Regions from separate parts of the Paenibacillus sp. JT31N11 genome, predicted to be linked through region 2. Evidence: predicted binding sites of a transcription regulator. Region 2 holds the regulator's gene; the other holds the start of a gene.
The links. Region 2 encodes CtsR, which represses protease genes until heat stress. Its sites were predicted from a motif close to ATGGTCAATAAAGGTCAAACA; they were not measured.

Region 1 (5,535 bases), on a different contig from region 2:
AGAGAACATGATAAAGGTTCTTAAATCTATGCAAAGCTCTCCAAATCCCTATCCATCCCGCAAAAAATGCCTCACTTACACAGTAGCGCAGGTTATCTATCTCTATTATTCCCCCAAAATGGGGGAGCAAGAACATCTATCTCAAATATGTTTCGTACTTATTTTACATCTTTCACGCTGCTGCGCACTCGCGTTAAGCAGCTCTATCTTTCGGTTTAGTCTAGTCGCATAGGAGCGCCGCAGCAGAGCTGGGTCCCGGAACAACCCGTTCAGGGTTGTTCCATGGACGTAAAGCGGGCCAGCCGTAAACCGCCGCGAAGGAGCTGCCACAGGCAACTCCTTCGCGAATATGGGGTGTCCAGAGGGGAACCCTTGGGGTCCCCCTTTCCAAGGGGGATTTAGGGGGATGCCCTGTATTACAGTCCTTTGGACGCAATATAAGCAGCGAGGTCAACTACACGGTTCGAGTAGCCCCACTCGTTATCGTACCAGGAAATGATTTTGACCATGTTGCCTTCAACAACCATCGTTGACAATGCATCAATTGTAGAAGAAGCAGGGTCGCCGTTGTAGTCGCTCGATACAAGCGGCTCTTCGGAATAGTTAAGGATGCCTTTCAGTTGTCCTTCGGAAGCTTCTTTAAGAGCACTGTTTACTTCTTCAACAGTGACATTGCTTTTTACTTCAACAACCAGATCGGTAAGGGAAACGTTTGGCGTTGGAACGCGCATAGACATACCGTTCAGTTTGCCTTTCAGTTCAGGCAGAACCAGGGAGATTGCTTTTGCAGCGCCGGTGGATGAAGGAATGATGTTCTCAGCGGCTGCGCGGGCGCGACGCAGGTCTTTATGCGGCACATCCAGAACGGATTGGTCGTTGGTGTAGGAGTGAACGGTCGTCATCATACCTTTGACGATTCCGAATTTTTCGTTGATAACCTTGGCAAAAGGTGCCAGGCAGTTCGTTGTACAAGAAGCGTTGGAGATAACAGTGTGTGCGGAAGGATCATATTTATCTTCGTTAACACCCATAACGATCGTGATATCTTCGTTCGTAGCAGGTGCCGAGATGATAACCTTTTTCGCTCCGCCTTTAAGGTGAAGCTCGGCTTTTTCCTTAGCTGTGAAGATACCTGTGGATTCTACAACGATTTCAGCGCCTACAGAAGCCCACGGCAGGTTCTCGGGGTTGCGCTCTGCAAATACTTTGATTTCGCGTCCGTTAACGATCAGGGCGCCTTCTTTTGCTTCAACTTTTGCGTCAAGCGTACCATGAGTCGTGTCATATTTAAGCAGATGAGCCAGTGTATTCGTGTCTGTCAAATCGTTCACAGCCACCACTTGAATTTCCGGGTTGTTCAGAGCAGCGCGGAAAACGTTACGACCAATACGACCAAATCCGTTAATACCTACATTTACCATTGTTGTTTCCTCCTAGGTTTGATTTTAATTTATATCTTAAGACGTCTGCTTCAGCAGCCGGTCAGCCGCCTGCAACCGTCAAGATCTCGCTTATATGTGTTTGCTTACTGCTGTTCTTCATCAAGCATTGCTACAATAACCAGGGCTGCAGCTTCATCCGTCACGAGAATATCATCATGCCCGAATCGCATCACAGCGGCGATAGCCTCGCCCTTGCTGCTTCCGCCTGCAATGGCTATTACCACTTCCGTCTCCATAATATCCTCCAGGCGCAGTCCCGCCGTCGGCATCTTATGAACAACCGCGCCATCACGGTCAAAATAATACCCAAAGGATTCGGCAAGCGCGCCTTCAGCAGTCATGGCTGCAATAACTTCCTCATTAACCCGTCTTCGCCGTGCCATGACCATAGCGTCTCCGATGCCGTGGATGACAATGCGGGCGCTGCGGATCACATCGACAATCTCGCGAATATTCGGTTCCTGCATGAGTGTCAGATAGGCTTCCTCGCCCAAATGATCGGGTACATGCAGCAGCCTGTACTGGGCTCCTGTACGCTTGGCCATTGTGGAAGCAATCGTGTTCGCCTGATAATCCAGACTCTCGCCCAATCCTCCGCGCGCTGGTACGAACCAGTTTCCCTTCAAAGGTGTCTGAGTGGTTAATTGATTGGCCACCGAAGCGAGCGTCGAACCGCCGGTTACAGCGACGACATCGTCCTTGTTCATCATCTTGCGGAGTGCGGCACATCCGGCCTTCCCAAGCTCGCGCTTGGTATGCACAGAGGAATCCGAGTCACCCGGGACAATCCACACATGCTTGAGTCCAAAATACTTGCGAAGCCGCTGCTCCAGCTCCGTGAGGCCGAACATCTCCTTATAGAAGGGCTCCATATCCTCCAGAAGCCGTCTTCCGGAGTCGCTGATGCGCATGCCTGCCGTTTCGACGTGAAGCAGTCCCTGCTCCTTCAGAAAGTCCGTCTCGGCCCTCAGCACACGTTCCGACAAATCCAGCGATGCGGCAAGCGTCCGCCGCCCAATCATGTCGGATAACATCACCTGCCTGAGAATCAGATATCTTTTTTTCATGACGGCAAGCAGATCCGGCAGCAGCTGCTGCTGAATTTCGATGAGAGATTGCATCTTTCAACATCAACTCCAGTTGCGCCGAATTCGTTATCCGGTTCTCGTGGACATTTTTCGTCCCGCATGATCATTTTAAGTCCCACCGTTATTGTACTCCAAAAATTTATGAGGGGCAAGTCAGGTTTAACGGAAGAAACCGCTTTCCGTCACGATTTACACAAATTTATCTTTGCATAAGCCCTTGCTTTTCTTCCAGCAATCACATATACTTATTTTCGCTATCACATTTGCGCCCGTGGTCCAATGGATATGACGTAGGCCTCCGGAGCCTGAGATCGAGGTTCGATTCCTCGCGGGCGCGCCATAAAAAACACATCTGCCGGCATCTGCCGGTTTTTTAATACCACTAATTTGACCATCTTTGACTTTTAAAAAACAATGGTTTATGATGTGGATATAAAGCTGATCTAACAAGCCGATGTTTTGGATACGGGCCGTGTGTCCGCGAAAAAGCTAATACAGCAGAAGAGCAGCGCATAACACTTATTAGGAGGGAATTACTTTGGAAATGAACTTTGTACCTATGGTTATTGAGCAGAGCAACCGCGGCGAGCGCGCTTACGATATATACTCCCGCTTGCTGAAAGACCGCATTATTTTCCTTGGCACTCCTGTGAATGACATTGTCGCTAATTCCATCATCGCACAGCTGCTGTTCCTGGCTGCGGATGATCCTGAGAAGGATATCTCGCTTTACATCAATAGTCCTGGCGGCTCGGTCTCTGCAGGTCTGGCTATCTTTGATACCATGCAGTTCATCAAACCAAGCGTATCCACCATATGTGTTGGTATGGCTGCTTCCATGGGCGCTTTCCTGCTTGCTGCCGGCGAAAAAGGCAAAAGACATGCACTGCCAAACAGTGAAGTCATGATTCACCAGCCGCTGGGCGGAGCGCAAGGACAAGCGAGCGATATTGAGATCCGCGCCAAGCATATCTTGAAAACGCGCGATACCTTGAACAAAATCCTGGCCGAGCGTACAGGTCAGCCGCTTGAGAAAATCGAGCGCGACACCGATCGCGATTATTTCATGTCTGCTGCAGATGCACAGGCTTACGGTCTGGTCGATAAAGTTATTGAGAAGCTGTAAGGTTTCCTAAATCCGATACCGCCATTCCGGTTATTCCCTTATATAACGAAAGAGAAGAGTGCCGATCCAGAAAATGGACCTGCACTCTTTCTTTATCCTTAGGCATAGCGTTATTATCACAGTATTTGACCAATGTCAAGAAAAATTCGGCGCGTTGAATTGGTAACGACTCCATTAATTTTTCATGTTAATATGTACTAAATGATTCCAGATTCACCGACACTTAGGCTGTTATTGAAATCTAACAAACGGAGTTGCACACGCATGAAACTATCAAATCCTTTCGCAAGCGTGCGAAATTTCATCCGTCCCAGTGAACCTGGTTACATTTACAACCATTTCACGCCAGCATTTGATCGTTCCTTTGATCAATCTGTTACCCTACATGAAAATCGCAAATCTTATTTGCCGATGCAGGATAAATCCCTTCTTTTACGGCCGCTCAGCGACGTACATTTGATCGAAGTCTATCAAGAAGCCAAAGCGATGCGGCTCTCGGAAGAGTTTATTTCTTTAATCGAGCAAGCCATCGAGCAGCGTGGTTTATCCGAGTCTGATTAGGCTCGCTCGTCCTGCCTGAATAACGCTCTCAACCCAGCGTCGTGCCGCTATCCTTTAGGATGGCGGCACGACGCTTTCTATCCGTTCCACAAAGAAAAAGCGGAGCCGCTTGGAAAATCCAAGCACTCCGCTTCTTTTTCTCCCTGCCCATGGTGCGATTGTTATTCCATTTCGTAAGAGACCTGTACATTAGCAGACAGCGTAATTTCGCCGGTCTGTATCGATGTGGAAGCACTATCCGCCGCGGCCTGAGGAACAGCGGACATCAAGCCTTTGTTGTACACGGGAATGCTGCCTGAGCTGGATTGTGATATATTAACGGCCGCCTTCAATTGTTTGCCTGCTGCTTTGGCTAATGTCTCGGCTTTGGCCTTTGCGTTGGCCATCGCCTTCTCCAATGCCTGAAGCTCGTATTGATCCTGCTTCTCCGTATCAAATTGCACGCCATCCATCCGGTTCGCGCCTGCAGCCGAAAGGTTGTCCAGCAGTTGACCGATATTAATCAAGTCTCTTGTAGTGATTTGGATGCTGTGGGTAGCCACATAACCGGTAACTTTGTTCGTGCCGTCTTTTTCGTTATACGTATACTGCGGCTGGACATTAAAGTTCGTCGTCTTTACATCCTTCTCGGCCAACTTGCTTTTTTCGAATAGAACGTTCTGAAGAGCGGCAAACTTCGTCGCATTGCTTGCCTGCGCTTCCTTGGCAGTAGCTGCCCGTGTTTCCACGCCTACATTGACGTAAGCCACATCTGGCGCCGCTTGCAGCTCGCCTTGCCCGCTAACGGTGATAATCCCCTTCTGCACCTCTCCAGCCTCCCCGGCAGCATATACGTCGCCTTTGCCTCCGTTTGCCCCGATGATAGCTCCAATTCCTACAGCGACAGCGAGCGCAGCCGTTAATACCCACTTCGAGCGGCCTCTTGGTTTTGCCATCTGATTCGTTTCTGTCCCGGTCTGAGTTTGTTCGGTCTTCTTCTCAACCATTACAATCATCCCCTTTGCATAAAAATTGGTTACATTTTCTATAACGTCATAGTCGGCCGGGATGTTGCAGTTATCTGTATCCACAGCTTTTTTGACACAGAAAAAAGCCCCATCCTGGGACTTCTCTGCTTCGAAAGAACTTCTATTGCCTCAACTGGAGGCACCAGTTCATTTCTTATTGTTTATTGGTTCTCCAGCTCTTCTTTGCTGACCAAATTGACTAAAGCGGTTACAGCTTGGTCGGCATCCGAACCTTCCGCGCTAATGGTTACTTCCGTCCCCGAGCTGATCGCAAGACTCATAATCCCCATAATCGATTTCGCGTTCACTTT
Region 2 (5,535 bases):
CAAATCCGGGGGTTAATTCAACACCTTTGGAATTTTGAAAACGCTGCGCCACTTCTTCCCCATGGCCTTTTTTTACTTTTATCGTATTCACAACAACGATCATTATTATTACCTCCTCAGGGGTTTAGCGAACATTCAACTGCGCCAAATGACAACTCACTCTAATCATACGCTGATTTGCTGGATGTAGCAAAAAAACCTTGCCCCTGACGGGCTTTCGCTAAGGAAGCGAAGAGCCTTCAGGGGCAAGGTTTTAAAAAATTATTTGGCTTACTTGGTGGCTGGCTCTCCAGCTGCCGGTGCTGATGGCGAAACCGTCAGCGCACCGTCTTTCTCATCAATTGTAAGCGTATCGCCTTTGTTGATATTACCTGTCAACAGATCCTCAGAAAGCCGGTCTTCAATATGCTTCTGAATCGCACGACGCAGCGGGCGGGCGCCGTACTGCGGATCGTAGCCTTCCTTAGCCAGGAATGCTTTGGCCGAATCTGTAAGCGTGAAGTCTACTTCCTGCTCACGAAGCCGTTTGCGCAGCTCCTCGGACATTAAGGTAACGATTTGAGCAATATGCTCTTCTCCAAGAGAATGGAATACAATCGTTTCATCAATCCGGTTAAGGAACTCGGGACGGAAGCTCTTTTTCAATTCCGCGAGCACTTTTTCTTTCATGATATTAAAGTCACGGCCTGCATCCTGTGCGGCTGTAAATCCAAGTGACGTGTTGCGCTTGATTTGATCCGCACCGACGTTCGAGGTCATGATGATCAGCGTATTGCGGAAATCGACGACACGGCCTTTGGAGTCCGTTAAACGGCCATCCTCCAGCACCTGCAGCAGGATGTTAAACACATCCGGATGCGCCTTCTCGATCTCATCAAGCAGTACAACCGAATAAGGCTTGCGGCGTACTTTCTCGGTGAGCTGGCCGCCTTCTTCGTAGCCGACATACCCTGGAGGCGCGCCGACCAGACGTGAGGTCGAATGCTTCTCCATATATTCCGACATATCGATACGGATAACAGCATTCTCGTCACCGAACATTGCTTCCGCCAGTGCGCGGGCAAGCTCAGTTTTACCAACCCCGGTAGGTCCGAGGAAGATAAATGATCCCATTGGACGCTTCGGATCCTTCAGGCCGGCACGGGCACGGCGCATTGCGCGGGATACCGCTTTGACGGCTTCATCCTGACCGATAACACGGTCATGAAGGATATCTTCCATTTTGAGCAGCCGCTGCGTTTCTTCCTCAGCCAGTTTGCTCACCGGAATTCCCGTCCAGCTGGCAACCACCTGAGCGATATCCTCCGGTGTGACCTCCGAATCCGTACGGCCTTGTTTTTCTTTCCATTGATTCTTGGTAACATCAAGCTCTTCGCGAATCTTCTGTTCCGTATCACGAAGGGCAGCAGCCTTCTCGAATTCCTGGCTTTGAACCGCCGAATCTTTCTCCTTGCGGATATCCTCAAGACGATTTTCCAGCTGTTTCAAATTAGGCGGTACCGTATAGGATTTAAGGCGTACTTTGGAGCTGGCCTCATCGATCAGGTCAATCGCTTTATCCGGCAGGAAACGGTCCGTAATATAACGGTCCGAAAGCTTAACCGCCTGTTCGATCGCTTCATCCGTTATTTTCACACGGTGATGGGCTTCATAACGGTCGCGAAGTCCATGAAGGATAAGAACAGCTTCCTCCGGCGAAGGCTGATCAACAGTAATCGGCTGAAAGCGGCGTTCCAACGCGGCATCTTTCTCAATATACTTGCGATATTCATCCAGCGTCGTGGCACCGATGCATTGCAGCTCGCCACGTGCCAGAGCTGGTTTCAAAATATTCGAAGCGTCAATCGCACCTTCTGCACCGCCTGCACCAATAAGCGTGTGAAGCTCATCAATAAACAATACGATGTTTCCGGCTTGGCGAATTTCGTCCATAATTTTTTTCAGACGGTCTTCAAATTCACCGCGATATTTGGTTCCGGCAACAACAGAGCCCATATCGAGCGTCATAACGCGTTTGTCACGCAGCGTCTCCGGAATTTCACCCGCGATAATTTTCTGAGCCAACCCTTCGGCAATAGCGGTTTTACCTACGCCAGGTTCACCGATAAGAACCGGATTGTTTTTGGTTCTGCGGCTGAGCACTTGAATGACGCGCTCAATTTCTTTGCCCCGTCCAATAACAGGATCCAGATTATTATCTTTGGCATAAGCGGTCAAATCGCGGGCAAGGCCATCCAGCGTTGGTGTACTTACATTAGCCGGTGCGCCATGGTTGCTCGAGACCGCTTCGCTGCTGCCCAGGAGCTGCAGGACCTGCTGCCTGGCTTTGTTCAGGCTGATGCCCAAATTATTAAGTACGCGGGCGGCAACGCCTTCGCCTTCGCGGATCAGGCCGAGCAGAATATGCTCTGTTCCTACATAGGTATGACCCAGCTTACGCGCTTCATCCATCGAAAGTTCAATTACTTTCTTTGCTCGCGGCGTATACGCAATGTTGGTCGGCTGCTCTTGTCCGCGGCCGATAAGCGTCTCGACTTCATCCTGGATTTTTTCCAGGCTCAGACCAAGTCCGATAAGGGCTTTGGCAGCAATGCCTTCCCCTTCACGATTAAGCCCAAGTAAAATATGCTCTGTTCCAATATTGTTGTGACCCAGACGCACCGCTTCTTCTTGTGCAAGTGCAAGTACCTTCTGCGCACGTTCCGTGAATCTGCCAAACATCATGTTTACACACCCCCATGATCGGATTTACTTAGTTGTAATTGCTGACGTATAAGCTCTGCCCGCCTGATATCCCGCTGCTCGGTATTCATCTTTTCATTAAACACCTGCTGCAGAAAACCCGGCTGCATTAAAACCATCATTTCATTCATTACAAGCGGCGATACCCCTTTGATCAGACCAAGATCGATTCCCAGCCGGACATCGGATAACCGCTGACCTGCTTCTTTGGAATCCATTATGGTCGCATGTGACAGAATTCCGTAGGAACGGTAAATCCGATCCTCCAGACGAATCTGCGACTCCTCCAGCATACGCTGACGCGCCGCCTTTTCGTGCTCAATAATTTGTTTGGCTACACTGTGCAAATTATCGATGATCTCTTCCTCGGATTGTCCCAGCGTAATCTGATTGGATACCTGAAACAAATTGCCTAACGCTTCACTGCCTTCTCCGTAAATTCCCCGCACTGCCAGCCCTACTTGAGTAATTGCCGTCAAAATACGGTTGATCTGATGCGTCATGACAAGCGCAGGCAAATGCATCATGACCGAAGAACGAATACCTGTACCGACGTTCGTCGGACAACTGGTCAGATAACCACGGCGTTCATCAAAGGCGTAATCGGTTGCTTCTTCAAAAATATCGTCAATGCGGTTAGCCAAGCTCCAGGCTTCTTTAATTTGAAAACCGGGATACAAGCATTGGATCCGCAGATGATCCTCTTCATTCACCATGATACTGACGGATTCGTTTTCACTTAATATAAGTGCCCCGCAGCGTGACTCATTCGCAAGATTCGGGCTTATGAGATGCTTCTCAACGAGCACTCTGCGTTCAAGCTCGCTCAGCTCGGAGAGCTCAATCGTCTCAAACCGGTCAATCTCACCCAGCTCGGGAGAAGATCCCATAGCGGTGAGATTCTCCATAACCTCCTGCGCCTGTTCGTTTGTGGCGAGCATCGGAAAAGGATGGCTCCGTAAATTACGGGCGATCCGAACTCGACTGCTGATAACAATATCTGAATCAGGCCCAGCTTCTCTCATCCATTCACTTAAGGCTTCCTGTACAAAAGATCGCTCCGACAAAAACGGTTCCTCCTTTCACGCTTAGCCTAAACATCTGTAACCTTACCTTCCAGTTCACGAATCTGGTCGCGGATTTTAGCTGCGTTCTCAAACTCCTCGCATTCTATTCGCTGCTGCAGATCGGCCCGAAGGTCCTCAATTTCACGCTTGAGCTGAATTTGTCCGCCCGTGCGCTTCGGAATCTTGCCGACATGCGACGAGTTGCCGTGAACACGCTTGAGAATCGGATCCAGCTTGCTGCCAAAAGTCGTGTAGCATTCGCTGCAGCCGAACCGCCCCATCTTGCTGAACTGTGTATAGGTAAGACCACATGTTTCACAGCGTAATTGCTGCGGCCTTGCACCAAAGGCGTTTACTCCGCTTGCAGGTTCAAAGTCGAGCAGTCCGGATAACAAACTGTGAATGGAGAATCCGTTGGATACACCCGGCAACCCTTCTCCTTTTTCACGTGCGCAGGATTCGCAAATATGAAATTCCGTTTTTTCCCCATTTACAATTTTCGTAAAATGAAGTGAAGCCGGTTTATTACCGCATTCCTGACAAAGCATTCCGTACTATCCCTCCTCCTGCAAGGTTCAAGAAAAATCGCATCCATGGTTCTCATTCTCCCATTAAGGTTAAGCAAGTTCAAGCTGACCTTATAGGAGTGAGCAGTACTCATCGGGATTTGACGAGTAATGTAATCAACATCGCTTTCAGGAGTCGCGCCCTTATTTCATCCCGCAAGGGGAGCTTTACGGCGATCGCTTCACGGGAGATTGCAGCCCTCAGCAGATTGCCTTCCCGCTTGGATACAAGCTGCGCTTCTTCCAGCTGATAAATAAGTCCCTCGGCCGCTCCTTGATCCACCTGATCGCCAATGGTTTGGGCAATATGCCCTTGTATGACCGTTAACGTCGGCAGCTCAATGCGTTGAATACGGATATATCCGCCTCCACCGCGCTTACTTTCAACAAAGTAGCCCTTCTCCAGTGTAAACCGGGTGCTGATTACGTAATTAATTTGTGAAGGAACGCAGGAAAAGCGATCCGCCAAATCATTACGCTGCAATTCAACCGCACCATCGGAGCTCTCCTGCAGCATATGCTTCAAATACTGCTCAATGAGATCGGAAATGTTGCGCATTTCACCAACCTCCCTAAAATGCAACCAACAACAGCTAAGCAGTCAAGAAGCATCAAAATCATTCAATATTCTAATTAATTGACTTTGACTTTCTTTGACTTTAACTTTATTATACGCATTTTTTTTAAAACGTCAAGCCGCGTATCATGGTTTTCTGATCTGCTATTAGCTTGGGCGTATCTGCCGCTTTTATACGTCAGAATGTTCATAACTTGATACCGGACAAGGCAAAAGATCTTTGCGGCTTGAAGGGAGGCTGTTCTATTCTTTACCTTTTCTGGGCAGCTGCCGAAACATTTGCTTAATTGACTTCACGCAGAACCAGCCTATTTTATACAATTAAAATTAAATAAAGCGAATAATTAAAGATGTGAAATATCGGTATCCTCTTCTTGCTACTTTGATGCATTCTTCAATATTGACGGCTACGATTAAAAATTTCATCATATATGGATATAAGCCAGCAGACAACAAAAAACCGACCACAGTGCTGCGGTCGGCTTCTCGTGCTTGGCAACGTCCTACTCTCCCAGGACCCTGCGGTCCAAGTACCATCGGCGCTGAAGGGCTTAACGGTCGTGTTCGGGATGGGTACGCGTGG

Region 1: the regulator CtsR is predicted to act here: its motif matches at 2,915-2,935, upstream of clpP (ATP-dependent Clp endopeptidase proteolytic subunit ClpP).

Annotation. Positions count from the first base shown of each region.
Region 1 is NZ_JBWDNQ010000011.1:23,063-28,597, reverse strand. It holds gene gap (type I glyceraldehyde-3-phosphate dehydrogenase) at 417-1,421, opposite strand; gene AC0YNV_RS28935 (sugar-binding transcriptional regulator) at 1,526-2,563, opposite strand; tRNA gene AC0YNV_RS28930 (tRNA-Arg) at 2,796-2,870, shown strand; gene clpP (ATP-dependent Clp endopeptidase proteolytic subunit ClpP) at 3,075-3,656, shown strand; gene sda (sporulation histidine kinase inhibitor Sda) at 3,921-4,217, shown strand; gene AC0YNV_RS28915 (SIMPL domain-containing protein) at 4,379-5,203, opposite strand; gene AC0YNV_RS28910 (HPr family phosphocarrier protein) at 5,386-5,535, opposite strand, start outside.
Region 2 is NZ_JBWDNQ010000026.1:1-5,535, reverse strand. It holds gene AC0YNV_RS37775 (antibiotic biosynthesis monooxygenase) at 1-103, opposite strand, end outside; gene AC0YNV_RS37770 (ATP-dependent Clp protease ATP-binding subunit) at 271-2,724, opposite strand; gene AC0YNV_RS37765 (protein arginine kinase) at 2,727-3,767, opposite strand; gene AC0YNV_RS37760 (UvrB/UvrC motif-containing protein) at 3,836-4,357, opposite strand; gene AC0YNV_RS37755 (CtsR family transcriptional regulator) at 4,467-4,934, opposite strand; partial or broken rRNA gene rrf (5S ribosomal RNA) at 5,443-5,535, opposite strand.